DNA from 3 places in the Mesorhizobium sp. M1322 genome. Region 3 is predicted to be linked to each of the others. Evidence: riboswitches for the same ligand, from Rfam matches in the RefSeq annotation. Region 3 holds a riboswitch; each other region holds the start of a gene.
What was found. Region 3 has a riboswitch for thiamine pyrophosphate ahead of thiB (thiamine ABC transporter substrate binding subunit). Riboswitches for the same ligand answer to the same signal wherever they lie in the genome.

Region 1 (9,954 bases), on a different contig from region 3:
CTTGAAGCCCTTCGGGTTGCCCTTCTTCACCAGCATCGCCTCGGCGTCGCACAGCACCGGCTCCGAATAAGCGACCGCCGCGCAGCGCTCCGGCTTCATGAACAGGCCGGCGGTGACGACGTCGAAACGGCCGGCCTGCAGGCCGGGGATCATGGCGCCATATTCCGAGATCGAGGCGACGATGTCGTTGACGCCGAGTCGCTTGAATATCTCGCGCGCCACGTCGGGCGCCGCACCCGAAACCTTGCCGTCGGCCGCAACCGCCGTATAGGGCGGCTCGTTGGCGATGGCGACACGGGCGAAGCCCTGTGCCTTGAGCTCTTCGAGCTTGCTGTCGTCGGCCGATCCCGCGGTCGAGGCGGCCAGAATCGCGGTCAGTGCAACACCGGCCACGCCGGCCAGAATGCCAAGTTTCTTCATTGTTCCCAACTCCTTGCTTCTCTTCTTGGTTTGCTTTGGTCGAGACGGCGTTGCCGCCCTTGAGGACGGCTTCGCCGCCTTGGCATGGCGGTCAGACGCGATGTCCGGCCGCGATGATCTTCTTCAGGAAGCCTTGCGTACGCTCCTGCTTGGGATTGCGGAAAATCTCGTCGGGCTTGCCTTCCTCGACGATCTTGCCGCGGTCGAAGAACAGAACCCGGTCGGCGAAATCATGGGCAAAACCCATTTCGTGGGTGACCAGCAGCATGGTCATGTCTGTCTCGGAGCAGAGCCGCCACAACACGTTCAGCACCTCCTCAACCAGTTCCGGATCGAGCGCCGATGTCACCTCGTCGAACAGCATGATCCTGGGCTGCAGCGCCAAGGCGCGAGCGATGGCAACGCGCTGCTTCTGCCCACCGGAGAGCTGCGCCGGCATCGCTCTGGCCTTGTCTGCCATGCCGACCATGTCGAGCAGTTCCATCGCCCGTTTTTCGGCGGCGGCGCGCGGCATGCCCTTGGTCAAGATCGGCGCCAGCGTGACGTTGTCGATGACACTCTTGTGCGGAAACAGGTTGAACAGCTGGAAGACCATGCCGATCTTCTGGCGCATTCTTGCCAGATGCCGTTCGTCGGCGGGCAGCAACTGGCCGTTGCGCTCCATGTGGTAGAGCTGCTCGCCGTCGATCTGGATGTGGCCGCTGTCGATCCTCTCCAGCGTCATCAGGATGCGCAGGATCGTCGTCTTGCCCGAGCCGGATGGGCCGATCAGCGCCAGCTTCTCGCGCGGCATGACCTGCATCGACAGGCCGTCCAGCACCTTGAAGGTGCCGAAGCTTTTCGAAATGCCGTCGATCTTGATGATGGGCGCGGACAATGAATTCCCCGTGTTGGAGAAGCTTGGTGCCTTCAACGATGCGGAACGCGCCAAATCATGTCAATCAGGAAAATAAACTCATGACAATGTTTCTGGCTCCGCACAATTCCGCGGCGATCTTGCCTAGATCGCCAGCAGGAGATGCTCCGGATCGCCGAGCAGAAGTTTGGTGACAACGCTCAGGCCGGCGCGCAGTTCCTCCTCGGTAGTCGATCCCAGCGAGATGCGCACTGCCGGCTGCCAGGGCTCCTGCGAAATACGGAAGGATGTGCCTGGCGCGATCGCCACGCCCTGCAAACGGGCCTGCGAGACGAAACTCTCCTCGGCGCGGTCCCCGGGCAGCTGCAGCCACAGATGCAATCCGTCACGATGGACACGATAGTCGACCCCGGCAAGCACCTGGGCGGCAATCTCCTGCCGCCGCCGCAGTGCGGAACGTTGCCAGCGGACAAGCTCCATCGCCGTGCCGTCGGTCACCCATTTTGTCGCGATCTCCGCCACCAGCGGCGTCGCCATCCAGTTGGAGACGAGATGCCGGTTGGCGACGGCGGCGACATAGCGGTCGGGCGCCGCGAGATAGCCGATGCGCAGGCCTGGCACGACGATCTTGGTGAAGCTGGTAACGTAGAGCGTGCGCTCTGGCGCGAAGGCGGCGACCGGTGGCGGCCGGTCTTCGACCAGCGGACCGAGCACGTCGTTCTCGATGAGGGCGATGTCGTGCCTGCGCGCCACCGCGGCGATCTGCTCGCGCCGCGCGGCATCCATAAGCGTTGCGGTCGGGTTGATCACCGAAGGCTGCACGAACACGGCGCGAATATCGGAAAGCTGGCACGCCTCGTCGAGCGCCTCCGGGATCAGGCCATTATCGTCGATCGGCAGGCCCTCGAGGTTGAAGCCGAGATAGCGCGCCAGCGGGATCAGCGTGTGGTGGCCGATCGCCTCGGTGGCGACGGTCGAACCGGGCGGCGCCACGCTCATCAGTGCCACCGTCATGCCGGCCGTGGCGCCGTTGGTCAGGCTGACATTCTGCGCGGACACATCGAGACCGCACAGCCGCAGCCATTCGACCGCCACCGCGCGGGGGCGCGGGAACACCATGTTCGGCCGGAACGACAGCGCCGAGCTCGACGGCAGGTTCTCGGCAAGCCAGCCCAGCGCCTGTTTCAACCGCTCCAGATGCATCGGCTCGCAAACCGGCTTCAGGATGGAGAGGTCGATGACCTCGCCAAGACGCTCCGGCAGGTATGGCGGCTCGGGCTCGCGGCGCTGCGTCTGCACGAAGCTGCCGCGGCCGATCTCGCCGGAGACCAGGCCCCGGCGGATCAGTTCCTCATAGGCGCGACTGACTGTCTGCACCGAAAGCTTCAATTCGTCGGCCAGCCGGCGATGCGTCGGCAGCCGCGCGCCGTTGGCTAGCCGTCCATCATGAATGGCGCGCGCGAACTGGTCGGCGAGCGACTGATAGGCCGGCCGCCGGATGAGCGCGGGATCTGGACGCCACAATGTCATGACATATTAGAGATCGAAATCAGTGCAATTGACAATCGAAATAATGCGCCGTCATGGTGTCGGGACGAAAAAGTGGAAGCTCATGGCCGCACCGAAACTCGATCAGATCGACCTCAAAATCCTCGACGCCGTCCAGCGCGACGGGCGCATCACCAAGCTGGCGCTCGCCGACAAGGTCGGCCTGTCGCCGACGCCGTGCTGGATGCGGCTGCGCAAGCTGGAAAAGGCCGGCATCGTCGCCGGCTATCACGCCAAGGTTGCGATGCGCGCCGTCGCGCCGGTCGCCACCGTACTGATGGAGGTGACGCTGGCCAACCACCGCCAGGCCGATTTCAACCGCTTCGAGCGCGTCATTCGCGACGTCCCCGAAATCGTCGCCTGCTGGTCGGTGGGCGGCGGCGTCGACTATCTGCTGAAAGTGATGGCGCGCGACATCGACGCCTACCAGCGGCTGGTCGACGTCCTGCTCGAACGCGAGATCGGCATCGACCGCTATTTCACCTACATCGTCACCAAGACAGTGAAGGAGGAGGTCGCCTTGCCGGTGGCGGATCTGCTGCCGATGTCGTCTTAGCGCTAGAGAGATCGGCTGCCCGGGCGATGCAATAGAGACAATCTCTCTACGCCCGGGCGCCCAAACAGCCTCTCTGTCTGCTGCACGCGGATAGTCTTCCCGTATCACTCCGAACCGGGAGACCTCGAACATGTCCGCGCATTTTGCCCGCCCACAACGCCACGAAGCGCTCGACCGCCTCGCCGACCGCCGGCTGCTGCGCGAACTCGCCTATGTCGACGGCCACTGGACTGCGAGTGAGGCCGCCGAGAGTTTTGAGGTGACCGACCCTGCTACAGGCGCCACCGTTGCCTGGGTTTCCGCGCTCGATAGCAGGCAGACGAGCAAGGCGATCGATGCGGCGTCGCGTGCCTTTCCCGCCTGGCGCGCGGCTCTCCCACAGGAACGCGCAAGAATCCTGCGAAAATGGTTCGACCTGATCATCGCCGCCAAAGACGATCTGGCACTGTTGATGACGCTGGAACAGGGCAAGCCGCTTAGGGAAGCCCTTGGCGAGATCGACTACGCCGCCTCCTTCGTCGAGTGGTATGCCGAGGAGGCAAAACGCCTCAACGCCGAAAGCGTCACCAGCCATTTGCCAAACGCCGAGATGATGGTGCGGCGCGAACCGCTCGGCGTCGTCGGCGTCGTCACTCCGTGGAACTTTCCCGCGGCCATGCTGACCCGCAAGGCGGCCGCCGCGCTCGCAGCCGGCTGTACGATCGTCGCGCATCCTTCGTCGGAAACGCCGCTATCGGCACTGGCGCTGGCCGAACTCGGCGAGCGCGCCGGCCTGCCGGCTGGCGTCTTCAACGTTCTCACCGGCAAGGCCTCGACCATCGTTGGGCGCATGTGCGAAGACGCTCGCGTCCGGGCCATGAGCTTCACCGGCTCGACCGAGATCGGCAGGCTTATCGCCGCGCAAAGTGCGCCGACGATGAAGCGGCTGGTGATGGAGCTTGGCGGCCATGCGCCGCTGATCGTCTTCGCCGATGCCGATCTCGACAAGGCTGTGACTATCGCTGTCGATGCCAAATTCGCCACTTCCGGCCAGGATTGCCTTGCCGCTAACCGCATCTATGTCCAGCGTTCGATTTATGATCACTTCTGCGCCGCCTTCGCCAGGCGCATCGAGGCGTTGCGGACAGGCAATGGCCTGGCCGATGACACCGATATCGGGCCCTTGATGCACGAGCGCGGCGTCAAGAAGGTCGAGGAGCAGGTTGCTGATGCGCTCGCCCATGGCGCGCGCTGCCTTACCGGCGGCAAACGCGATTCTGCAGGGCCGCTGTTCTACCAGCCGACCCTGCTGGCCGATGTTGGAGACGACGCGCTGATCATGCGCGAGGAAACCTTTGGTCCGGTCGCTGCCGTGACGCCTTTCGACAGCGAAGACGAGGTCATCGCCCGCGCCAACGCCACCGAATACGGCCTCGTCGCCTATGTCGTCACCGAGAACGGCGGCCGCCAATTGCGCATAGGCCGCGCGCTCGACTACGGTATGGTCGCCGTCAACCGCGTCAAGATCACCGGCGCGCCGATCCCGTTCGGCGGCGTCAAACAGTCCGGCATCGGCCGCGAAGGCTCGCGCCACGGGCTCGAAGCCTTTACCGACCTTAAATATCTCTGCCTGGACGTTGCGTAAGGTGTATCGACATTCAGGTGATGCCGGTCTGCAAATGGCGGCGTCCTGCGCTTCCGGTGCTCACGTACGAAAAAGTACGCTCCGCTCCGGTTCTCGGAAGCCACCATTTTCGACTCGGCCTGACCTGAATCTCGACACACCTTAGGCCGCGTCAGACCGTCTTTCTCTAAGGAGTCAAAAAATGCTCGACCAGTCCAATGAACTCGCCGCCTGGGACCGCGACCACTTCTTCCATCCTTCGACCCATATGGGCACGCATGCACGGGGTGAATCGCCGACCCGCATCATCGCCGGCGGCGAAGGCGTCACCATCTGGGACAATAATGGTCGCAAGAGCATCGATGCCTTCGCCGGGCTTTACTGCGTCAATGTCGGCTATGGCCGCCAGAAGATATCAGACGCCATCGCCGCCCAAGCCAAGAACCTCGCCTATTATCATGCCTATGTCGGCCACGGCACCGAGGCGTCGATCACGCTCTCCAAGATGATCATCGACCGGGCGCCGCAAGGCATGTCGAGGGTCTATTTCGGCCTCTCCGGTTCCGACGCCAACGAAACCAACATCAAGCTGATCTGGTACTACAACAACGTGCTCGGCCGTCCCGAGAAGAAGAAGATCATCTCACGCTGGCGCGGTTATCACGGCTCCGGCGTCATGACCGGATCGCTGACCGGGCTCGACCTGTTCCACAACGCCTTCGACCTGCCGCGCGCGCCGATCCTGCACACCGAGGCACCCTACTACTTCCGCCGCGCCGACCGCTCGATGAGCGAGGAGCAGTTTTCCCAATACTGCGCCGACAAGCTCGAGGAGATGATCCTGGCTGAGGGCCCGGACACGGTCGCCGCCTTCATCGGCGAGCCGATCCTCGGCACCGGCGGCATCGTGCCGCCGCCCGCTCTCTATTGGGAAAAGATCCAGGCGGTGCTGAAGAAGTACGACGTGCTGCTGATCGCCGACGAGGTGGTCACCGGCTTTGGCCGGCTGGGCACCATGTTCGGCTCCGACCATTACGGCATCAGGCCCGACCTGATCACCATCGCCAAGGGCCTGACCTCGGCCTATGCGCCGCTGTCTGGCGTCATCGTCTCGGACAAGGTCTGGCAGGTGCTGGTGCAGGGTTCCGACAAGCTCGGCTCGCTCGGCCATGGCTGGACCTATTCGGCGCATCCGATCTGCGTTGCCGCCGGCGTCGCCAACCTGGAACTGATCGACGAGATGGACCTGGTGACCAATGCCGGCGAGACCGGCGCCTATTTCCGCGCCGAGCTGGCGAAGGCCGTCGGCGGCCACAAAAATGTCGGCGAGGTGCGCGGCGACGGCATGCTGGCGGCAATCGAATTCGTCGCCGACCGGGACGATCGCGTGTTCTTCGACGCCTCGCAAAAGATCGGGCCGCAGGTCGCGACCGCCCTTGCCGAGCGCGGCGTCATCGGCCGTGCCATGCCGCAAGGCGACATTCTCGGCTTCGCACCGCCGCTCTGCCTCACCCGCGAGGAGGCCGACATCGTCGTCTCGAAGACGGCCGATGCGGTGAAGAGCGTGTTTGCAAACATCTGAAGAACCGACATGAATGCCATGACCAAAACCCTCCCCGCCACCATGGCCGCCGTGCAGCTCACCGGTCACGGCGGGCCGGAAAAGCTCGTCTACCGCACCGACGTGAAAGTGCCTTCGCCCGCCCCGGGCGAGGTGCTGGTCAAGGTCACTGCTTGCGGCATGAACAACACCGATGTCTGGGTGCGCCAGGGTGCCTATGGCACGGAGGAAGATGCTGCCGCGGTGTCGACCTGGCGGCGGCAAGGCAACACGCTGACCTTTCCGCGCATCCAGGGCACCGATACGGTCGGCCGCATCGTTGCCGTCGGCGCCGGTGTACCTCCAGCTCGCATCGGCGAGCGCGTGATGGTCGATTTCTCCATCTATAACCGCGACAACGATTCACTCGCCGACATCGACTACATGGGCCACGGCCGCGACGGCGGCTATGCCGAGTACCAGACCGTGCCGGCCGAGAATGCGCATGTCGTCGACACCGAGCTGACCGATGTCGAACTCGCCACCTTCTGCTGCGCCTATCTCACCGGCGAACAGATGCTGGAACGCGCCGCATTGAAGGCCGGCGAGCGCGTGCTGGTCACCGGCGCGTCGGGTGGCGTCGGCTCCGGCATCGTGCAGCTGGCGCGGGCGCGCGGCGCCATCCCCTATGCCGTCGTCGGCAAGGGCAAGGAACAGGCGGTGCTCGACATCGGCGCCGAGGCAGTGATCACCCGTGGCGTGGCCCACCTTCCCCCCGCCGTGAACGCGGCGACCGGCGGCCAGCCGATCGACGTGGTTGCCGACCTGGTCGGCGGCGCGATCTTCAATGACCTCTTGCGCATCCTTCGGCCCGAAGGCCGCTACGCCACCGCCGGCGCGATTGCCGGCCCGGTCGTGCAGCTCGATCTGCGCACCATGTATCTCAAGCAGTTGCAGTTGCACGGCTCCAGCCAGGGCACGCGACACGATTTCCGCCGTATCGTCCGCTACATCGAGGACAAGAAGATCCGGCCGCTGGTCGGCGGTGTCTACAAGCTCTCCGATTTCCACCGCGCCCAGGCGGATTTCGTCGCCAAGGACTTTGTCGGCAAGCTGGTGGTCGTTCCGGATGCCGTTTCGGATTTCGCTGTAACCCGTTGACAACCAACACTAACAAGGGCTCGGGCTGTTTGCGGACACTGTGAGATCGAGCGCGACATGGCCTTGCGGCGCGCCGAAGCGAAGGAAGGCTTCCGACAGCGTCGCGAACACCGGCCCGGCATCGCCTCTCAGCTTGGTGCAGAAATTCTTCGACCTGTCGAAGACGCCCGAAGTCTTGAGAAAGTCGACGCAGCCGTAGATCTCGTCCATGTGATGGCCTTCACCGAGCGGATAGAGCGAGAACTGCGCGGCGACCTCTTGTCCGAGTTTTTTCGCACTGTCGACATGCGACCGCGCCGCGCCGATGCGCTCGGCCAGGGAGAGCTCGTGACTGCTGCCGGAAATCGGTGTGCAGATCGGATCGTCAGGCTCGCCGGGGCAGCCGCGCGACACCGTCGCCGACAACACGCAATGCACACCGCTTGCCGCCGCCGAGGCGAACAGATCGCGTATGGCCGGAAAAAGCTGTTCCGGCGGGCCGACGATCAGCGTCGAGATGTCGTCGGTCTCGATGCGGAAATTCGGCCGATAGGAATCCATCGCCGAAATTGCTCTAAGGATGACGCCGACGAAATCGTCGCACATCGGATACAGGGAAATCTGTGCACCTGAAAACATAGTCGCCTCGCTCCGCTGGCATTACCCAGATCAGCTTGAGGGACCGAAGGCTTGGCACCTTCCATCTCAGCCCCGGCAATACGGAGCGCCCCTGTCGATGGGGGCGACGTAGCACCTGCGCGAAGGATGTTCAAGTATGGTCCAGGCAGTCGCTTCGGACCAATTGCCGATCGTGGCGCCGCCGGCGAAGCTGCCTATCTGCCGCGGCAAGGCGTCAAAGCGTACCTGGCTTTCAACGCTCAATACGCGGCGGCTTTCACGAGGCGTTTTTCGTGATGGCTTCGTTTATCTGGATGAGCAAAACCATTCTGATTTGGCTGCACGACGGCAACAGGGATTCTTGATCTTCTCCTGCGGCGTTATAAGTTTTTCGCAATTTTCTTATAACGCCGCTTGCGTCGCTCGAGATCATGCCGTTATAAGAGAACCGCATTTTTCTTATAACCGGAGCCGCCTGACATGAAGACGGTCGACCTCGTTTACCGCACGATGTATGCGGAACTCGTCCAGCGATCCTTGGACGCAGCCTTCGAAACGGATTTTCCGACGACGGGCAACCTCGTCAAGGTGCCCGTCAAGGACAAGGTCTACTGGTATTTCGAGGAAACGAAGCCGACGAAGACGCGACGGTATGTCGGGCCTGACAGCGATCCCGAGATTGCAAAACGCGTCGAATCCTTCCGTCAGATCAAGGACGATCTCCGCGCCCGCAGGAAGCTGGTATCCACGCTCGTGCGCGAGGCAGGGCTGACAGAACCCGAAAAGTTTACCGGGGATGTCGTCGAGGCGCTGGGAAAGGCTGGCATCTTCCGCTTGCGCGGCGTCCTGGTCGGCACGGTCGCCTTTCAGTCATACGCGGGCTATCTGGGCGTGAAGCTGCCCGGTGCAGCGTTGCAGACGAGCGATGCAGACTTCGCCCAATTCCATTCCGTGTCGGCCGCGGTCGAGGACAGCCTGCCGCCCATCCTCGAAATCTTGAGGGAGATCGACCCAACCTTCAGGGAAATCCATCACAGATCGGATCCCGGACACGCGACGCAATTCGAGAACGCAGCCCGATACAAGGTCGAGTTCCTTACACCGAATACGGGCAGCGATGACTACGCCGATCATGCAACCTCGATGCCGTCTTTGGGCGGTGCATCGGCGCAGCCTCTTCGGTTTCTCGATTTCCTGATCCACGAACCAATCAGAACTGTGCTGCTGCATCGATCGGGGGTGCCTGTCGTGGTACCGTCGCCCGGACGATATGCGGTTCACAAGCTGATCGTCGCCTCGCGCCGACAGAACAACGCAAACGGCGTGGCCAAGCGGGAAAAGGATGTCCACCAGGCAGCACTCCTGGTCGAGGCACTGGAAGCCACCCGTCGCCAGGACGATCTCGCCATCGCGTTTTCGGAAGCGTGGGGCAGGGGGAAACATTGGCGTGATGCGATACAAAAAGGACTTGGTTTGATACCCCAGAAACAGCGTGGCGACGTCGAGGCGACGATTGTCAACGCACTTTCAGGAATCGGCGAGGAACTGGAAGGATTCAGCGGCTCGTCTGCGAAAACAAAGCAGGGAGACTAAATGGCAGCAACGGGTGTGGAGGGTGGCCTTCTGCCAGCCCCGCTTTGTAGGGCAAACGCGCGCGCCAATTACGGGACCTG
Region 2 (9,954 bases), on a different contig from region 3:
TGATAGGCACCGTGCTCGTCGCCGCCGTGCAGGGAACGCTGGGCGGTCTGATGTTCTGGTGGCTCGGCCTGCCCACTCCAGTTTTCTGGGGCTTGGTAATGGGACTTCTTGCCATCGTGCCAGTGCTCGGCGCTTTTGTTATCTGGGTGCCGGCAGCGATCTATCTCGCGCTGGAAGGGGCTTGGGCGAGCGCAGCGATCCTGACGGTCTGGGGCGGCGGCGCCGTCGCCGGCATCGACAATCTGCTCTATCCGATGCTTGTCGGGAGCCGGCTGCGGCTCCACACAGTGGTGGCCTTTATCGGCGCGATCGGGGGCATCGTCCTCTTCGGAGCATCCGGACTCGTCCTTGGCCCTGCGGTGATAGCGGTCACCATCAGCCTCATTGACATCGTCAAGAAACGATTGAACGACCAACCCGAGGCGGAACCGGCGTCAAAGCGCGACACGAAGCCATCACGTCAGAGCCGCGCGCCCGGTCGTGAGTAAGCACCGCCACGCGCGACCAGTTCAATTCTAGACCTAAAGAGTTGGAAGGCCGTATCGCTCACGAAGGGTGGGCTTACCGAACGCTCCAGCAAAGGCATCACGTCATCGATGAAGCTTTGCGGGTCGACCCAATAGTCGAGGCTGGTCGAGGCAAGCGGGTCGCTTTCGGGGATGCGCCAACCCGCCTCGTGACTGCCGAGGCCAAAGATCACGGCATTGAGATGCATGCGCCGCGGCGGGCTCATTTTTCGCCGGCCAGATAGGCGTTGGTGTAATAGGCCGCGAAATCGGGTCGCTCACTGACCGGATCCCCATCGCCGTCGCGCAGGGCGCCGGCCTTGAACAAGTAGTCGCCGATAGCCACCATCTTTGCGGGATCGATCGTGCCGATCGCGCCGGCCGGGCTTTGCAGGTAGTGGCCGTCGACCAGCGCCTTCAGTGATGCTTCGATCAACGGGCGGTCGGTCAGCATGTCGCTGTTTGCTGCGATCAGGATATCAGCCGCTTCTTGCGGATGTTCGACGGCGAACGCGTAGCCGCGCCTGGTCGCGGCGATGAACGCCGTCGCCGTGTCCTTGTTCTTCTCGAGGTAGGCAAGGCTCGAGCCAATGAGATTGGTGTGTTGGTCGGGCACGCCGAAATCCGCGTAACGGAAGGCGCGCTGAGCCTTGTCGTCAAGTTCCGCTTTGATCCCCTCCCAAGTGTAGACTTCGAGCGTAAAATCGACTGCGCCATTGGCCAAGGCCTCATAGGCGGAGGTGCCCAGCGTCACTGTTTCGAATTTGCCCTCGCCGCCATCATGGCGGATGATGGTGCCGATCAGCGCATTCTCCCAGGCGCTGCCGAAACCGCCATAGGTCAGGCCGTCCAGGTCCCTGGGGGACTGTATATCGGCGCGGTCGGCGTTGAACACCAGCCTGCCGGTTTCTGTCTGCACGATGGCGTAGGTGGCGACGAGGTCGGCGCCGGCCGTGCGTTGGGTAAACAATCCTATGGATCCCAGTATACCGAAATCGGCCACGCGGTTGGCGATCAGCGTACCGGCCGCAGTGTCGCTGTAGGGCAGGATCTGCACGTCGAGCCCCGCCTCGGCGTAGAAGCCTTTCGCCTGGGCGACATAGAGCCCGACATGATTTGTGTTCGGCGTCCAATCGAGTGCGACGGTGACAGTCTGCTCGGCTGAGACGGACGTGACGGGTCCGAGCCCGGTGATCAATGCGGCAGCGATGAAGAGGCGTCTGGAAAGCATGTCATGTCCTTTGGGCGAGCTGTGGATCGAGAAGGGTATCGAGGATGTCGGCTTCGATGGCGCTGGCTTTCGGCGAGGCAAGATCCTTGCGCGGGCGCGGAAGAGGTATGGCGATTTCGCGCAGCACGCGGGCAGGGCGGGCGCTCAGCACATAGATGCGGTCGGACAGCAAGACCGCCTCGCGGACATCGTGGGTGACCAGCAGGACGGTCCAGCGGTGTCGGTCCCACATCGTCTGAAGCCAGCGCTGCATGCCGGTGCGCGTGAGGGCGTCGAGTGCGCCGAACGGTTCGTCGAGCAACAGCATGGCGCGATCCTGCACGACGGTACGCAACAGCGCGGCGCGCTGGCGCATTCCGCCCGAGAGCTGCGCCGGATATTTTTGCTCGAAGCCCGCAAGGCCGAATTCGCCGAAGAGTGGCGCCACCTTGCCGCGCGCCGCCTTGCGGGACATGCCCTGCACTTCCAGGCCGAGCGCGGTGTTGTCGATAACTGTGCGCCAAGGCATCAGGGCATCGTGCTGCGGCATGAAGGCAAAAGGTCGGCGCGCGTCGGCCAGTGGCCGCCCATCGAAGTCGACATCGCCGGCGTGGCCTTCGAGACTGCCCGTCAGCAACCTGAAGATAGTGGACTTGCCGGCTCCAGAGGGGCCGAGGATTGAAACGAATTCGCCCGGCTCGACATGCAGGGTGATGCCGGCAAGCACGTCGATGTCGCCAAAACGCTTGCTGACTTGGCGCAGCTCCAGCCGCCTGCTCATGATTTTCGTGCGCCATCGAGCCGCTCCCATGGCGCGGCGGCGCGCTGGATCAGCACCGTAGCGGCAAACAGGACCAGGGTGAGCAAGGCGCTGACCAGCACGGCCGCCAGCACGAGATCGGGCTGGAAATTGTTCTTGGCGTTGAGCATGTAGATGCCGAGCCCTTTGGCAGCACCGGCATATTCGGCGAAGATGGCGCCCACCACGGCATAGGTGATCGAGATGCGCAGTCCGGCGAAGAAATAGGGCAGCGAGGAGGGCAGGCGGGCCAGCAGGAAAATGCGCATGCGGGAAGCGCCCATCGAACTCAGAAGCGCCGAAATGTCTCGATCCGTCGATTCGTAACCCTGCACCAGCGCGACCAGCATGGGAAAGAAAGTCACGAGGGCGACCAGCATGATCTTCGGCGTAAGCCCGAAGCCGAACCAGAGAACGACCAGCGGGGCGATCGCCACCAGCGGCAGCGTCTGGCTGATGATGAACACCGGGAACAGGGCGCGGCGCAGCGGCTTGAAGAAGTCGATCAGCACCGAAAGGATGAAGGCAACGGCCAGCGAGCAGGCGAAACCCGCCAATGTAGCGCTGATCGTCGGCACGGTGTTGTCGAACAGCGCCTGGCGCTGCTGGATGGCCTGGGCGAGGACGCGTGACGGCGCGGGCAGCGTGGTGGGCGAGATGCCCGAGATGCGCGCATAGAGCTCCCAAGCCAAAACTAGCGCGCCGACCGATAGCAAGGCCGGTCCGACCTTGGCGAACAAGGCTGCGATTCGCGGTGCGGCGGAGAAAGGTTGGGACATGCGAGACCTCTCGCGCGAAAAGATCAGCGCAGGGTCGGGCTGTTGGCCGAAACCGTAAGCTCGATCGTGACATGGCCATCGAGCGGGCCGACCGGCAGCGTCGAAATATCGTCTGTGCCTATGCGCAACCGATCGCGACAAGGCTCGAGCGCATCGAGTGCGGAGATGATGACGCCGACGAAATCGCCGGTTGTCGGATAAAGGAAAATCTGTGCGTCAGAAAACATCACCGCCTCGCTCCGCTGGTATTATCCAGATCAGCTCTAGGGTTTACGGGCTAGCAGCCCATCTCTCAGCCCCGACGATACGGAGCACCCCTGTGGATGGCGGCAATTAAACAGATATGGGGTAGAGCTGCAAGCCTGCGTCCGACCTGTGAAACCTCAGGTCGGCGGAGGTGCGGCTTGAGCGACTGGCGTGGTCTTTCGAGGAAGGTCGATGCGCGGCTTCAACTTGAGAGGGTGCCAACCCAGCATCGTGTTCGAGATCGCCTGAATGCTCTGAGAAGCTAATGACTTTGAAAGTGTAAGGAAGGCGTCGATCGAGCGGACAGTTTCCCATTCGTCGTCACCATTATCGATGCCAGGCGTTTGGTGAATTGTGGAAGCATGAAGGCATAAATTGCATACGTTGAGGCAGCGGGTTTCTCTTTCGCCAATTACAACCGCGCTTTGTTGGAGAGCCAAATGCAAGAATTCATTCTTTTTGCGCTCGTGGGGTTTGTAGCGCAAGCTGTGGACGGGGCTCTCGGCATGGCCTACGGCGTGGTTTGCTCGACAACACTGCTGGGGTTTGGCGTTTCTCCTGCACACGCTTCGGCTTCAGTTCACGCGGCTGAGCTGTTTACCACCGCGGCCTCGGGTTCGGCTCACCTCTATCACCGCAACGTTGACTGGAAACTTTTCTGGCGGCTGATGCCATTTGGCGTTCTCGGCGGCGTTCTCGGCGCTTTTGTGCTTACGTCGTTTGAAGGGGCCGTCATGAAGCCATATGTGACCACATACCTTGCGCTCGTCGGAGCTTGGCTCCTGTTCCGTTCATTCCGGCGGATCCCAAGCAATCCGGTACCTGCAGGTGCGGTAGCTCCGCTTGGACTTGGGGGTGGATTTCTCGATGCGGCAGGGGGTGGCGGATGGGGATCCATCGTAACGACGGGCCTTCTCGGCTTTGGCGGGAGGCCCCGCTACGTCATCGGTACGGTTAATGCCAGCGAGTTTCTCATCACGTTGTCGGTATCTCTGACCTTCTTGTTTGCCTCGCTAACGGGCCATTGGGAGGAGGCAGGAGAGCTGGCAGAAAATCTAATTGCCGTTGCCGGCTTGATCCTTGGCGGCGTGATTGCAGCGCCGATGGCCGGATTGATGGTGAAGTCAATCGCAGAAAAGACGCTTCTCAGGCTCGTTGGCATTCTCATCATACTGCTGGCAGGCTGGCAAACCGCGCAACTCTTCGAACTGGTGTAAACTGAAGACACATCGAAAAGGTGGTCTGCGTCGCTTTCCTGGCGGCCGCACCGAGACAAAAAACTCACGTTCCAAATGGAACGAAGAGACCCCTTTGTCGTTTGGACGCCTTGGACAACCGGAGGCCGAGTCGATGAAAAATTTGGTTGTAGCAACAGGGTTGGCGCTGGCGGTCGCGATGCCTGCAGCGGCTCAGGACACCGCGACCGCGAAAGCCGAATTCGTCAACATGGCTGGCGAGAAGAACGGAAGGGCCACGCTGACCGAGACGGCGCACGGCGTGCTGATAGCGTTGGAGATAACAGGACTGCCGGTGGGGGAATGGGTGGCATTCCATGTTCACGAAACCGGAAAGTGCGACCATCAGACCGGCCATGCCTCGGCCGGTGGGCACTTCAATCCGACGAATGCCGAACATGGATATCTCACTGGGAAAGGCCCGCACGCGGGCGATATGCCAAATCAGCGGGTCGGCGCCGACGGCGTTTTGCGTGCCCAGGCTTTCAACAGCGTGGTCAAGCTGGATGGTGGAGATACGGCGATACGAGGCAAGGCATTGATGATCCATGGCGGACAGGACGACTACAAAAGCCAGCCTGCCGGTGATGCCGGAAACCGTCAGGCCTGTGCCGTGATCGAGTGAGAAACCCCGAAATGAGTAGCGACCTGTCCGACATATGATCTGACCGGCGCTTCAGCTCGGCGGCCAGGTAGGTGGTCGGAGTCTCTGGCACGAGGATAGACCAGCCAGTAAGCTCGTGCGCCTGCAGGGGAATTGACGAAGCAAGCCATCGCGCCGAAGTTGGCCTTCATTTTGCGACTGCCGGATGATTGCATGAACGATACTTCTTCTATGCGCGTGCCCTCCATGGCTCTTGCCCAGTCAGCCATTTCCGCCCGCGGCCTGGTCAAGACATTCGGCAAGCTGCGAGCGGTCGATGGTATCGATCTCGATGTGCCGCGCGGCATGATTTTCGCCATCCTGGGTCCGAACGGCGCCGGCAAGACAACGCTGATGCGGATGCTCGCGACGCTGTCGCGCCCCGACGCCGGCTCGGCGACCGTGATGGGGCACGATCTCGTACAAGCCCCGCATGCGGTCCGGGCGGCAATCGCCATGACCGGGCAGTTCGCTTCGCTCGACGAGGACCTGACGGGCCGGGAGAACCTCGTCCTGCTCGCCCGACTCTGGGGTTTTCGCGGTCGCGCCGCGAAGGCCCGTGCGGACGACCTGCTCGCGGCTTTCGGCTTGTCCGAAGCGGCGACGAAGCAGGTGAGGGATTATTCGGGTGGCATGCGAAGGCGGCTCGACATAGCCGCCTCGCTGGTCGTCACGCCGGGCGTGCTGTTCCTTGACGAGCCGACTACAGGCCTCGACCCGAACGCCCGCAAGGATGTCTGGGGCATGATCCGCGGCCTCGCTGAGGCCGGCGTCACCATCCTGCTCACCACGCAATATCTCGAAGAGGCCGATCAACTCGCAGCGCGCATCGCCGTCATCGACCACGGCAGGAAAATCGCCGAGGGCACCAGCCGCGAACTGAAGGCGGCCACCGGCTCCGGCTTTCTCCATGTCGCGCTCGCCGATGTCGCACGGCTGGACCAGGCGGCGACCATTCTGGAACGCCGGCTGGAACATCCTGTCCAACGCAGTGCCGAAGGCGCGGAACTCTCCGTCCTTGCTGGCGCGGCGAAGGCCGCCAACGAGGCGCTGGCCGATCTGGTCGCCGCCGGCATCGAGCTGTCGGATTTCTCCATGGGTCAGCCCAGCCTCGAGGAGGTCTTCTTCGCGCTGACGGGCCGGCCGGGCCTGGGTGAAAGCCGGAAGGACGACAAGTCATGATCGACACAACATCCCTGCAGCGGCTGCAAAGCGTCGCCCGACCTAAGACCCCATCAGCCCTTTCCAACGCGCTGGTCTTCGGATGGCGCGCGGTGCTGAAATTCAAGCATGTGCCGGAGCAGCTCTTCGATCTGGTGATGACTCCGATCATGTTCACCCTGCTCTTCACCTTCGTCTTCGGCGGCGCACTCGCCGGTTCGCCTGGCGAATACCTGCAGTTCTTCCTACCCGGCATCTTGGTCCAGACCGTGGTGTTCAACGCAGTCTATTCGGGCATGGGATTGTCGACCGACCTCGGCAAGGGCTTATTCGACCGCTTCCGATCGTTGCCGATTTGGTCGCTGTCTCCGTTCGCCGGCCTGATGGTGGGTGACATCCTGCGCCATTTGATTGCCGCCTCGATCATTCTCACGATCAGGCTGATCCTCGGCTACCGGCCCGAGGCGGGCATCTCCGGCGTGCTTGCCGCCTTCGCTATGCTGATCGCCATCGGGTTCGGCATGGGCTGGGTATTCATCGTGCTCGGCCTGCTGATCCGCACGCCAACCACGGTGATGACGCTCGGTTTTACCTTCCTGTTCCCGCTCGTCTTCGCCTCCAACATCATGGTCGACCCCGGCACCATGCCGGATTGGCTGCGGGCCTTCGTCGAAGTCAATCCAGTGTCGCTGATGACGACGGCGCTGCGCGGGCTGATGGCTGGCGGGGCGACACTCGGTCAGGTTATCCTCGCGCTGATCGCGCCGGTGGCGCTGACCGCGATCCTGGCGCCGACGACGCTATGGCTGTATCTCAGAAGGTGAGAGGGGCCCAAACGGTCGCGATCCTGATTGCATGAGGCGATCGCCGACAGGCCGGCGTAGCAGAAAAGGTCGTCCGCGCCGCGTGATGCGCCCTCGGCTCTTGATCGCTAAGCGCCGTCTCGGAATCGGCGATGCGGATATTCCCTACGCGACATGCACCGTGCGCTGCCTCGGCTTGATCGCGGCCAGCAGCAGGCCGGCGACGATAAAGGCAGCGCCGGCGAGGTCGTAGTCGTGCAAGCCTTCCCCAAGGAAAAGATAAGCGAGCACGGCGACGAAGACAGTCTGCAGATAGAGCAGCATGCTGGCGCGCCCGGCGCCAAGCGTCTCGACGCTGCGGTTGTAGAGGTAATACATCAGAGCGCCGCCCGGGCCAGCGACATAGGCGAGTGCCAGAAGGCCGTTCGCATGCAGCGCCGAACGCTCCCCGGAAAACAGTTCCCAGAGATAAAGGGGCAGTGCGGCCAGAGCGCCGGCTCCTAGCAGCAGGACCACCATCGGCAGAAGCTCGATAGCGAATTTGGAGCGACGCAGCAGCACGGTGTAGAGGCCCCAGCAAAACGCGCTGCCGACGATCCACAACTCGCCGGGATTGAACTGGAGCCGCATCAGCGCGGTAAGGTCGCCGCGCGCTACGATCACCACCATCCCGACCAGGGCGAGCAGCGCGCCAAGCGCCTTCCAGACGCCGAGGGGCTCGCCGAGCACGTAGCGGGCAAGCACCATGGTCATGATCGGCGACAGGGCCATGATAATGCCGGCGGTCGTCGCGTCGGTGTAGTTGAGGCCCGTGTAGATCATACCCTGACAGAGGGTCAGCCCGATCGCGCCGATGGCCAAGACCTCGATCGCCCGGGACTGGATCAGCACGAGCATCGCCCCGTGATGACGATGGACGATAGGCAGCAGGATCGCGCAGGCGAGCGCCAGCCGCCAGAAGCAGAGCGCCCAAGGCGGCATTTCGGGGGCAACCCACTTGGCTGCGATGTAGACGCCGGCGGACAGGAGCCAGCAGAGCGTCGCGGTGGAATAGGCGAGAGGAAGCGATACGCCGGCAGTCGCCTTGGCTACGGTTGGATGGGCTATCGGCAGCGATTGCATGTCCGTCTCCTCCCACCGCCGATCTTAGCAAGATTACTGCGTCTTGCCGAGCAGCAACGTCAGCTAGTCACCAATCCTTGTGCGGCGGTTTTTTTGTTTTCCGGTGTGGAACACAGGCCAGCGACGAAAGTTCGGCTCCTGCAGCATTATTCCCGTAGACAAATGCTGCCAGATCGGATCCTCCCGCCGATCACAGCCCGCGACCTCTCCCGGAGGCGCGGGCTTTTCAATTCACAGGCTGGTCCGCAACGCGGCGCTTTTCAGAAAATTAGTCCGAGCAGTTGAACGTCTGCGTGGGCCACGAGCTGGCAACGCCCGACCTGAGCCTTATAACCGGCCCTTCGAAGCTGGGTGGTGAACCGACATAAATCAGCTTTTGTGTCGAAGCGCGTCAATGAGAAGAGCGAAAGCGGGGGACGTTTGACGGCGGCTGGGATAATAGAGGTAATATCCTGGCCAAGGCGGGGACCACTCGTCAAGCACCCGGATAAGGCGACCGCTCTCAAGATGGGGCTCCGCCACGTCCTGCGGCACATAGGCGAGGCCGAAACCATCCAGCGCAGCTTCGAGAATCTCGGCGGTGCCATTCAGGACGATCTGGCCGTCCACCCGCACCTTCAGTTCGCGACCGTCTCGCTCGAAATCCCAGGCCCACAGCCCGCCATTGGTGGAAAAGCGCTGGTTGATGCAAATGTGACCGGTTAGCTCTTGCGGCGTCGTTGGCGGCGGCCGCTTGGCGAAATACGATTTCGCGCCAACGACGGCGAAGCGAATATCGGGTCCGACGCGCACGGCGATCATGTCCTTTGCAACCTGCTCTCCCATTCGCACGCCTGCGTCGAACCGTTCTACAGCAATATCCGTCAGTGCGTTGTCGAGGAAGGTCTCGACCATGATCTCGGGGTAGTCCGGCAGGAGCTTCGCCAGCTTCGGCCAGATCACGGAGTTGAATGCGTGATCACTGGCGGTGAGGCGAATGGTGCCGGCTGGCTTCTCCCGCAACTCGCTCAATGCGTCGAGTTCGGTCTCGATCTCCTCAAAATGCGGGCCGATGTTGCGCAGCAGGCGCTCGCCTGCCTCCGTAACCGAAACGCTGCGGGTTGTGCGGGTCAGCAGTCGAAGGCCCAGGCGCTCTTCGAGTCCGCGGATCGTGTGGCTCAGGGTGGACTGCGAAATTCCGAGCTGCGCGGCGGCCCGCGTGAAGCTGCCTTCCCGTGCGACGGCCAGAAAGGCCAGAAGCATATCAAGTCTTCCGCGCTGCATTTATGGCTCATCCCGATAAGTCGATACTCATTATACAAGATAGTGGAACGAGTTGCACGCGGGCACGATCGAAGTGGAATGTCCTAAACGGATCAGGCCTCGGTGATCCGACAACCGCAACGGGCACGTCACGAACGCCGACTTCGCCGAATATGCCGTGCCGGTCACGCAGACGCGCCGCCTGTCA
Region 3 (9,954 bases):
GGAGCAACGGCGAAGCGTCTACCCCTCCATCTCCTCGCGCAGCATTTCAAGTTCCAGCCATTCCTCCTCGATCGCCGCCAGCGTGGCGCGCTCCTTGTCGAGGGCGGCGATGGTCTTCTGGAACGAGGCCGGGTCGCGCTCGTAATAGGCCGGGTCAGCAATGTTGTTCTCCAGCCGTGAGATCGAGGCGTTCACCGCCTCGATCTTCTTCGGCAGCGATTCCAGCGCAAATTTCTGCTTGAACGACAGTTTCTTTGCTGGACCCTTCGGCGCAGCTGCTTCGGTCCTGGCTGCCACCGCCACTTCGCTGGTCTCCGCCTTTGGCCGCGCCTTGCGGTCGTCCAGCCTGGTGCCGCCGCGCTGCGCAAGCATGTCGGAATAGCCGCCGGCATATTCGATCCAGCGGCCGCCGCCGTCCGGCGCGATCAGGCTGGTCACGGTGCGGTCGAGGAAATCGCGGTCGTGGCTGACCAGGATGACGGTGCCGGCAAAACCGGCGACCAGTTCCTGCAGCAGTTCCAGTGTCTCCATGTCGAGATCGTTGGTCGGCTCGTCGAGCACCAGCAGGTTTGCCGGCCGCGCCAGCACACGGGCGAGCAGCAGCCGCGCCCGCTCGCCGCCCGAAAGCTCGCGCACCGGCGTGCGCGCCTGTTCCGGCTTGAACAGAAAATCCTTCATGTAGGAGACGACGTGGCGCTGCTCGCCGTTGATGACAAGGTTCTCGCCGCGGCCGTCGGTGAGATACTGCGCCAGCGTCTCTTGCGGATCGACCGCCTCGCGCTTCTGGTCGAGCGTGGCGATCTCCAGATTGGTGCCGAGCCGCACCGTGCCTGAGTTCGGCTTCAATTCGCCGGTCAGCATCTTCAGCAGCGTCGTCTTGCCTGCGCCGTTCGGGCCGACCAGGCCGACGCGGTCGCCGCGCTGGATGCGGGTCGAGAATCCCTTGACCACGGTGAGATCGCCAAAGCTCTTCTCGATGTTCTTGGCCTCGATCACCAGCTTGCCGGATTCGGCGGCGTCGCTGGCCACCATGGTCGCCGCACCTTCGGCGCCGCGATGACCGCGAAAGCGCTGGCGCATGGTCTGCAGTTCGCCGAGCCGGCGCATGTTGCGCTTGCGCCTTGCCGTGACGCCGTAGCGCAACCAGTGCTCCTCGCGCACGATCTGGCGGCCAAGCTTGTGCTGCTCGCGCTCTTCTTCCTCCAGCACCGTATCGCGCCATTCCTCGAAATGGCCAAAGCCCTTGTCCAGCCTGCGGGTCTGGCCGCGATCGAGCCAGACGGTGGCGCGCGATACGCGCTCGAGGAAGCGGCGGTCGTGCGAGATGACGATCAGCGCCGAAGAGGTGCGGGCAAGCTCCTCCTCCAGCCACTCGATGACCGACAGGTCGAGATGGTTGGTCGGCTCATCAAGGAGGAGAATGTCGGGCTCCGGCGCCATGACCCGGGCAAGGGCAGCACGGCGCGCCTCGCCGCCGGAGAGATCGTTAGGCTGCTCCTCGCCGGTCAGGCCGAGATGCTCCATCAGATAGGTGGCGCGGTAGGGATCGTCGGCGGGTCCGAGCCCCGCCTCGACATAGGCGCGGACGCTGGCGAAACCATCCATGTCCGGCATTTGCGGCAGGTAGCGCACTGTCGCCGAAGGCTGGCGGAACACCTCGCCGTCCTGCGGCTCGATCAATCCCGCAGCGATCTTGAGCAACGTCGACTTGCCCGAGCCGTTGCGGCCGACCAAAGCAATCTTGTCGCCCGCCGACGCCGTCAGCTCCGCCCCGTCGAGCAGCGGCGTGCCACCGAAGGTCAGTTTTATCCCGTCGAGATTGAGAAGTGGCGGCGCCATGTCAGCTTTCAGGTAAGGGGAATGGGTGGGCGAGCAACAACGCGCGGCCGCTGCCCAGCGCGATTTCGAGCCGGCCCTTGACCTCATTGGAAATGGTCAGTGACGAGCCGAATGCCACCTCGACATGGTTCAGCGGCCATTTGGCGCCGGTCACGGTCAGGCCGGCAAGGTCGGAGAAGCCGAGAATCGAAAACAGCATACCGTCGGCGTAGTCGAAGCCGGCCTTTCCGCGAAGCAAGGGGATGCCTTCTTGTGCGCCGCTGGTCAAAAGCACCTCTGTCCCTGCCTCAGCCAGCCGGACGCCGAGTGCCAAGTGAAGGAAGGGGTGGTCGGTGCGCTTGCCGCCGAACGCGCCGGCGAGCACGAGGCTGGTCGCGCCGCGTTCGAGCGCGGCGGCGATAGCCAGTTCGCCGTCGGTCTTGTCCTTTTCTGCCGGAAACACCTGGCGGGGCACGGCGGCCAGTTCGTCCGGCAAATCCGCCGGCACCGAATCGAAGTCGCCGACCCAGAGTTCCGGCGTCAGGCGCAGCGTCTGGGCATGGCTGATGCCGGCGTCGGCGGCGATGACACGGGAGCCTTCGACCTGGCGGTCGAGCAGCGGCGTGCGGATTAGATCGCCGCCAAGCAGGATGGTGAATTTGCTCATATGCGTGGCCCTTACCAGCCCTGCTTGCGAAACGGAAGGCCGCGTTCCCGGATGCTCGGCAAACTTCCGCTTGCGCCGCACTTGGGCCGGGCCTATGTGTCGAAACGCTCTAACGGGGTGCTGGACGCGATCTTCGCGGGCCAGCTGAGAGGCAACCATGCCAACCCGCTGAACCTGATCCGGTTTGTACCGGCGGAGGGATTAGACGTTTCGGACAGCCCGACGCCTCAATTCCTTTCAACACCAACGAAGGAGGCGCCGATGCGCACGTTTTTATACACTCTTGTTTCGGCAGTGCTGCTTGCGGCGTCCGTTCTCGCCGGCACCGGGCCAGCATCCGCGCAGGAAAAACTCACCGTGTATACCTATGAGAGCTTCACCGCCGACTGGGGTCCTGGCCCCGCGGTGAAGAAGGCCTTCGAGGCCGAATGCGGCTGTACTCTCGAATTCGTCGCGGTCGCCGACGGCGTCGCCCTGCTCAACCGCGTCAGGCTGGAAGGGGCCGCTACCAAGGCCGATATCGTGCTAGGGCTCGACACCAATCTGACGGCGGAAGCCAAGGCCACCGGCCTGTTTTCGCCGCATGGTGCCGTCATGGATGTCAATGTGCCGGGCGGCTGGAGCGACGATGTTTTCGTGCCGTTCGACTATGGCTATTTCGCCGTCGTGTACGACACCGAAAAGCTGAAGACCCCGCCGAAGAGCCTGAAGGAATTGGTCGAGGGCGATGCCGATGAGAAGATCGTCATCCAGGATCCACGCACCTCGACGCCCGGTCTCGGCCTGCTGTTGTGGGTGAGGTCGGTCTATGGCGACAAGGCCCCGGAAGCCTGGGCCAAGCTTAAGGCAAAGGTGCTCACCGTGACGCCGGGCTGGAGCGAGGCCTACGGCCTCTTCACCAAGGGCGAGGCGCCGATGGTGCTGTCCTACACCACCTCGCCGGCCTACCACATGGTCGCCGAAAACACCGAGCGCTATCAGGCGGCGTCCTTCGAGGAAGGCGAATATCTGCAGATCGAGGTCGCTGGCATCACCACCAAGGGCGCGAAGAATCCATTGGCGAAACAGTTCCTGACTTTCATGACCGGGCCGAAATTCCAGGATGTCATCCCAGAGACCAACTGGATGTTTCCTGCCGGCAAAACTGACAAGCCGCTCAATCCGGCCTTCGACAAGCTCGTCAAGCCGACCAAGACTTTGCTGTTCAGTCCCGAAGAGGTGGCCGCCAACCGCAAGGCCTGGGTCGACGAATGGCTGTCGGTGATGAGCGAGTAGGGCTTAGATTTCTGCATGGTGTTCGCTCCACGCCAACCCCCTCTGTCCTGCCGGCCATCTCCCCCGCAAGGGGGGAGATCGGCAGCTTCGCCGCCCCGCTCACCCCCACTGTTGTGGAGATGGGCGAACGCGGCCGAGTGCTCAATCTCCCCCCTTGCGGGGGAGATGGCCGGCAGGACAGAGGGGGGTGGGCGGGAACTCGGCCTCAGCCATATTTTCTGCTTCGACGATCGTTGAACCAGGCAGGGCGGCATGCATACTGGATATCCTGCCGATCCCCGCGTCACCGCCGGCACCATTGCGCTTGCCGCTGTTGCGCTGCTGATCGGCGGAGCGTTCGCCGGGCTCATCCTTGAAGCTACACGCGATCCGTCCGGCGCCGCGTCGGCCTTCGATTCCTACCTCTTCCGCATCGCCCGTTTCACGCTGTGGCAGGCTTTGCTGTCGACACTGCTTTCCGTCGTGCCGGCGCTGTTCGTTGCGCGGGCGCTGTCGCGGCATCCGCGCTTCTTTGGTCGCGGCCTGATCCTGCAGCTCTTCGCCGTGCCGCTTGCGCTGCCGGCCATCGTCGCCGCACTCGGCATTCTGGCTCTCTATGGCCGTGCCGGCTATTTCGCCGGCGTGCTCACCGCGATTGGCGGTCAGGGCTGGCCGGGCATATACGGCCTGTCCGGCATCCTCGTAGCCCATGTCTTCTTCAATCTGCCGCTGGCGACGCGGCTGTTCCTCGAGGCGCTGGCGACAGTGCCGGCCGACCAGTGGCGGCTGGCGAGCCAGCTCGGCATGGGCGCCAGACCCGCATTCCGGTTGATCGAATGGCCGACGCTGCGTGCGGCACTGCCGGGCGTCGCCGGGCTTGTCTTCATGCTCTGCATCACATCCTTTACCATCGTGCTCACGCTGGGCGGCGGGCCGCGCGCGACGACACTGGAGGTCGCCATCTATCAGGCGCTGCGTTTCGATTTCGATCCTGCCCGCGCGGCGACGCTGACACTGCTGCAGATCGCGCTGACCTTCATCGTGGTGCTTGCTTTGATGCGGCTTGGCGCCAACACCGTCGGCGACGCCAACCTGCCGGTGGCACCGCGCCGGTATCTTTCGGCTGGTACGGCCGAGACCGTGCTGAACGCAGCATTGATCGTTCTGGCATTGCTGTTCGTCGCCGGGCCGATGGCGGCCACGGTGACGTCAGGCCTTGGCGCCGATCTCGGCCGGCTGGCGGCCGAGCGCGCGGTGCGGCAGGCAACGCTGACCAGCGCCGTGCTCGCCTTGCTGGCGGCGCTGCTTTCAGTGGCGCTGTCGCTGTCGCTCGTCATGGCACGACGGGCGCTGGCCTTGAGGCGTCGCGTCGACGCCAAGACGCTGCTCGAATACGCCACCGATACCGGCGCCGGCTTCGTCCTCGTCGTGCCGCCCATCGTCATCGGCGCCGGCTGGTTCCTTCTCCTGCGTACTTTCAGCGATGTCTTTGCCATCGCCCCTGTCATGGTCGTCGCCGTCAACGCGGTGATGGCGATGCCGTTTGCCATCCGCGCCATTCGCCCCGGCTATGATGCGGCGAGCGAACGCCACGAACGGCTCTGCTTGCTGCTTGGCATTTCGGGCTGGGACCGGTTCCGGCTGGTCGACTGGCCGTCGCTGCGGCGGCCGCTCGCCACCGGTTTCGCGTTCGCGATGGCTTTGTCGCTCGGCGATCTCGGCGTCATTGCTATGTTCGGCAGCGACTCACTGGAGACGCTGCCGTATCTCTTGCTGTCGCGCATGGGCAGCTACCGCACTATGGACGCGGCAGGCCTGGCATTGCTGCTCGGCCTGGTCTGTCTCGCGCTTGTCCTGGCCGCGGACTGGCTGGGACGGGGGAAAAAATCATGACGCTCAACAGTAAAGACGGTACGGCTGTGCGGCTGGAAAGGATCTCGTTCAGCTATGGCGACGCACCGTTTTTACTCGATGTCGAGTTCGCCGCCTCGAAGATCACCGCCATCATGGGGCCGAGCGGCTCGGGAAAATCGACGCTGCTCAATCTGGTGGCCGGCTTCGAGGCGCCGCAATCGGGCCGCGTGCTGATCGGCGGCGCCGATTTCGGCGCCAAACCGCCTTCGGCGCGTCCGGTGTCGATGGTGTTCCAGGAAAACAATCTCTTTGCCCATCTTTCGGTCGAGCGAAATGTCGGCCTTGGCCGCTCGCCGTCGCTCAGGCTGACCGAGGCCGACCACGCTGCAATCGCCGCGGCGCTTAAGCGCGTTGGCCTTGCCGGCAAGCAACAGCGCCTCCCGCACGAACTCTCTGGTGGTGAGCGGCAGCGAGTCGCGCTCGCCCGCGTCCTAGTGCGAGACCGGCCGGTGCTCTTGCTCGACGAACCGTTCGCCTCGCTCGGACCGGCCTTGCGCGACGACATGCTCGATCTGGTAGCCGGCGTCCATGCGGAGCGGCACATGACGGTGCTGTTCGTCACGCACCAGCCGGAGGATGCCCACCGTATCGGCCAGGACATGGTGTTCCTGGACAATGGCACGGTTGCCGCAACCGGGACCGTCGCCGATTTTTTTACTAAGGCTGGACCGGAAGCCTTCCGGCGCTATATCGGTGCAGGTCCGTTTGGCGCCGGATCACGAGATGTTGCCCGGAAGCGGACATAATTTACGGCCAAACCGGCTTCAGGCGATGTGGTGCTTGCTTGCCATGGTCAAACTAGTGTGGCTAGGTCCTCCGATACTGGTCCGGCATAGGTTGTGATTTGCCACTACGGTGCCATGCGTGCTCGTGGGCGCGAAGGACGCTGTGGCAGTTGATTTTGCGCATGATCCTTTCTGGAAATCGATGCCCGATTTTCGGGGCCATGTGCTGAGACCCGAAAGGAAGCTGTTCTGCCGACCGGCACCGACAGAGTGAGAAGGAAACCGCTGGCGCGCGTCCTCGCGCTGGCCGGCTTTGCCATGGCGCTGGCAAGCTGCCAGATGTTCACGCCTCCGGACGTTCAGGAATCCGGCTTCCAGCCTTCCAGCAAACCGATCACGGTCGACAATGTCGCCGCCAACAGCAAGCTCGCCGAAATGGCGAAGGCGCAGCACCCGCGCATCCTCGCCACCTATGGCGGGGAGTATTCCGATCCCAAGCTCGAGCGCATGGTCGCCAAAGTCGTCGGCAGCCTGACCGTGGTGTCGGCCAACCCGAGCCAGACCTATCGCATCACGATCCTCAATTCGCCCAACGTCAATGCTTTCGCACTGCCGGGCGGCTATCTCTACATCACGCGCGGCCTGTTGGCGCTGGCCAACGATTCGGCCGAGCTCGCCGCGGTCATCGCGCATGAGATGGGCCACGTCACCGCGAACCACGGCTTGCAGCGCCAGCAGCTCGAGGCCGAGGAGGGGTTTGCAACCAAGGTCGTCTCTGACGTGCTCGGCGACAGCCCGACCGCCAAGGCGGCACTGATCCGCGGCAAGCTGCGGCTTGCCCAGTTCTCGCGCAATCAGGAGCTGGAGGCCGATGGCATCGGCATCAAGTCGATCGGCGAGGCGGGCTTCGATCCCTTTGCCGCCGGCCGCTTCCTGCAGTCCATGTCGGCCTACACCGATTTCCGCTCGATTAGCGGCGCCACCGACGCCAGCCTCGACTTCCTGGCGACGCACCCCAACACGCCGCAGCGCATCGACCTCGCGCAGCGTCACGCCCGCCAGTTCGGCGCGCCCGGCGTCGGCACGCGCGACCGCGACCCATTCCTCGCCGGCATAGATGGCCTGCTCTATGGCGACACGCCGGAGGAGGGCTATGTGCGTGGCGAAACCTTCCTGCATCCGGGGCTCGGCGTGTCGTTCTCGGTGCCCGATGGCTTCATTATCGACAACTCGGCCGCGGCGGTGACGGCAACCGGGCCAGGCGACATAGCGATCCGCTTCGACGGCGTTTCGATCGACAAGAGCCGCTCGCTGACCGACTACATCCGCAGCGGCTGGGTGGCCGGTCTCGACGAAAGCAGCGTGCGCCAGGAAACGATCAACGGCAACGAGGCGGCGACGGCGCATGCCAGTGCCGAGGGCTGGCAGTTCGACATCGCGGTGATCCGCGCCGGCGGCCAGGTCTACCGGCTGTTGACGGCTGCCCCCTCCGCCAGCACCTCGCTGGATGCCGTGGCGCGCGCGGTCAGCGGCTCCTTCCGTATCTTGAGCGCGGCCGAGAAAGCGGCGCTGAAGCCGCTGCATATCCGCGTCGTCACGGTGCGGCCCGGACAGACCATGGGGTCGCTCGCCGCGCAGATGGTCGGCGTCGACCGCAAGCTCGACCTGTTCAGGGTGCTCAATGCAATGTCGCCCGGCGCAGCCGTTTCGGCCGGCGATAAGGTCAAGATCATCACCGACAAATAAGAGTCAGGCGGCTGTCGCTAGAAACTCGGGGTTTTGCTTCACCAGCGCTATCTTGAGCTTTTCCATGGCGCGGGCCTCGATCTGGCGGACGCGCTCCTTGGAGATGCCGAGCGCCTCGCCGAGTGCTTCGAGCGTCGCGCCCTCGTCGCTCAGCCGGCGCTCCTCGATGATCCTGAGCTCGCGGGCATTGAGCGCGCCGAGCGCCGTTTTCAGCCAGACCGAGCGGCGTTCGACATCGATCGTGTCGCCCACGACCTCGTCTGGCAAAGGATCGTCCGAAACCAGGAAATCCATTCGCTCGGTGGCGCCCGCATCGTCGGCGAGCGGCTGGTTGAGCGAGCTATCCGGTGCCGAAAGGCGGGAGTCCATCATCGCCACGTCGGCCTCCGAGACGCCGAGCGCGACCGACACCTCGCGGTAGAGCGAGGTATTCGAGATCGGCTCGGCACCGTTAGCCAAGCGGGCGCGCAGGCGCCGCAAATTGAAGAACAACGCCTTTTGCGCCGAACTGGTGCCGCCGCGCACGATCGACCAGTTGCGCAGGATATAGTCCTGCATCGAGGCGCGGATCCACCACGTCGCGTAGGTCGAAAACCGCACCTCGCGCTCCGGTTCGAAGCGGGCCGCCGCCTCCAGCAGGCCGACATGGCCTTCCTGGACCAGGTCGCCCAAGGGCAGACCATAGTGGCGGAATTTCGAGGCCATGGAAATGACCAGCCGCATATGTGCCATGGCGATTTGGTGCAGCGCCTGCTGGTCGTTGTCTTCCTTCCAGCGCAACGCGAGAAGATGCTCTTCGTCGCGCTCGAGATAGGGGGCTTTCATCGCCGCGCGGACCATGGTTCGCCCTGCCGTATCTTCCATCATGCCACGCTCCCTGTTCCGGGCGTTGCGGTGCGATCACTCGACCCTGAGCTGGCATCGTGGTTGAATTGGCGACGCCGCGCCCTACAACAGCCAAGAACGTGCCACGCGAGTGAATGGTTCCGCCGCTGATGTCGCGCGGATTGCACTGTCCGAAAGCTCGCTACGCGGTCGGTTGGCGTGACTCGATGTGGTTTTGAGAATTGGATTTCGAAAGCGTCTCATTTTTGAAATCTGGTTCCTTATTTCGCCAGCCTGCATCTGTCAGTTTCCGGCGCTCACAAATGCGCCGGACGCCGGCCAATGACGGGATCACAGAAAAATGAAATGGCTCAAATCGCTTATCGTCGCCGGAACACTGCAGGTACTGGTCGTCACAACAGGCCATGCCGGCGCCAACCTCGATCAGATCAAGCAGGCCGGTGTCTTCAAGATCGGCACGGAAGGTACCTATGCCCCCTTCACCTATCATGATGCCTCGGGCGCATTGGTCGGCTTCGACGTCGAGATCGCCAAGGCGATCGCCGAGCGCCTCGGCGTCAAGGCCGAATTCCTCGAAGGCAAATGGGATGGGCTGATCGCCGGCCTCGACGCCAAGCGTTATGACGCCGTCATCAACCAGGTCGGTATCACCGAGGAGCGCAGGGCCAAGTATGATTTCTCCGATCCCTACATCGCTTCCAAGGCGGTGCTGATCGTGCGCGGCGACAATACCGATATCAAGGGCTTTGCCGACCTCAAGGGCAAGAAGGCGGCGCAGTCGCTGACTTCGAATTTCGGCAAACTCGCCGAAACGAACGGCGCCGAGCTCGTCGGCACCGATGGTTTCGACCAATCGATCCAGCTGCTTCTTACCGGCCGCGCCGACGCCACCATCAACGACAGCCTGTCCTTCCTCGATTTCAAGAAGCACAAGCCCGACGCCAATGTGAAGATCGCCGCGCAGGAAGAAAACGCCGACTATTC

Region 1: another riboswitch for thiamine pyrophosphate. It lies ahead of NKH12_RS06595 (YkoF family thiamine/hydroxymethylpyrimidine-binding protein); the one in region 3 lies ahead of thiB (thiamine ABC transporter substrate binding subunit).
Region 2: another riboswitch for thiamine pyrophosphate. It lies ahead of NKH12_RS24995 (YkoF family thiamine/hydroxymethylpyrimidine-binding protein); the one in region 3 lies ahead of thiB (thiamine ABC transporter substrate binding subunit).

What each region holds. Positions count from the first base shown of each region.
Region 1 covers NZ_JAMYLP010000011.1:20,748-30,701, reverse strand. Annotated here, with positions in the region: gene ehuB (ectoine/hydroxyectoine ABC transporter substrate-binding protein EhuB) at 1-420, opposite strand, end outside; gene ehuA (ectoine/hydroxyectoine ABC transporter ATP-binding protein EhuA) at 512-1,297, opposite strand; gene ehuR (MocR-like ectoine utilization transcription factor EhuR) at 1,421-2,806, opposite strand; gene NKH12_RS06615 (Lrp/AsnC family transcriptional regulator) at 2,889-3,380, shown strand; gene NKH12_RS06610 (NAD-dependent succinate-semialdehyde dehydrogenase) at 3,511-5,004, shown strand; gene NKH12_RS06605 (aspartate aminotransferase family protein) at 5,186-6,565, shown strand; gene NKH12_RS06600 (alcohol dehydrogenase family protein) at 6,575-7,684, shown strand; gene NKH12_RS06595 (YkoF family thiamine/hydroxymethylpyrimidine-binding protein) at 7,694-8,302, opposite strand; TPP riboswitch at 8,293-8,405, opposite strand; gene NKH12_RS06590 (hypothetical protein) at 8,439-8,765, shown strand; gene NKH12_RS06585 (nucleotidyltransferase family protein) at 8,762-9,874, shown strand; partial or broken gene NKH12_RS06580 (aspartate aminotransferase family protein) at 9,943-9,954, opposite strand, start outside.
Region 2 covers NZ_JAMYLP010000090.1:12,338-22,291, reverse strand. Annotated here, with positions in the region: gene NKH12_RS25020 (AI-2E family transporter) at 1-488, shown strand, start outside; gene NKH12_RS25015 (hypothetical protein) at 461-733, opposite strand; gene NKH12_RS25010 (ABC transporter substrate-binding protein) at 730-1,737, opposite strand; gene NKH12_RS25005 (ABC transporter ATP-binding protein) at 1,739-2,497, opposite strand; gene NKH12_RS25000 (ABC transporter permease) at 2,494-3,294, opposite strand; partial or broken gene NKH12_RS24995 (YkoF family thiamine/hydroxymethylpyrimidine-binding protein) at 3,372-3,521, opposite strand; TPP riboswitch at 3,512-3,623, opposite strand; gene NKH12_RS24990 (sulfite exporter TauE/SafE family protein) at 3,981-4,757, shown strand; gene NKH12_RS24985 (superoxide dismutase family protein) at 4,891-5,400, shown strand; gene NKH12_RS24980 (ATP-binding cassette domain-containing protein) at 5,593-6,600, shown strand; gene NKH12_RS24975 (ABC transporter permease) at 6,597-7,403, shown strand; gene NKH12_RS24970 (DMT family transporter) at 7,548-8,504, opposite strand; gene NKH12_RS24965 (LysR family transcriptional regulator) at 8,874-9,767, opposite strand.
Region 3 covers NZ_JAMYLP010000008.1:61,655-71,608, reverse strand. Annotated here, with positions in the region: gene NKH12_RS05230 (ABC-F family ATP-binding cassette domain-containing protein) at 19-1,839, opposite strand; gene NKH12_RS05225 (thiamine diphosphokinase) at 1,841-2,485, opposite strand; TPP riboswitch at 2,589-2,703, shown strand; gene thiB (thiamine ABC transporter substrate binding subunit) at 2,747-3,760, shown strand; gene thiP (thiamine/thiamine pyrophosphate ABC transporter permease) at 4,013-5,632, shown strand; gene thiQ (thiamine ABC transporter ATP-binding protein) at 5,629-6,399, shown strand; gene NKH12_RS05205 (M48 family metalloprotease) at 6,697-8,124, shown strand; gene NKH12_RS05200 (RNA polymerase factor sigma-32) at 8,128-8,991, opposite strand; gene NKH12_RS05195 (amino acid ABC transporter substrate-binding protein) at 9,311-9,954, shown strand, end outside.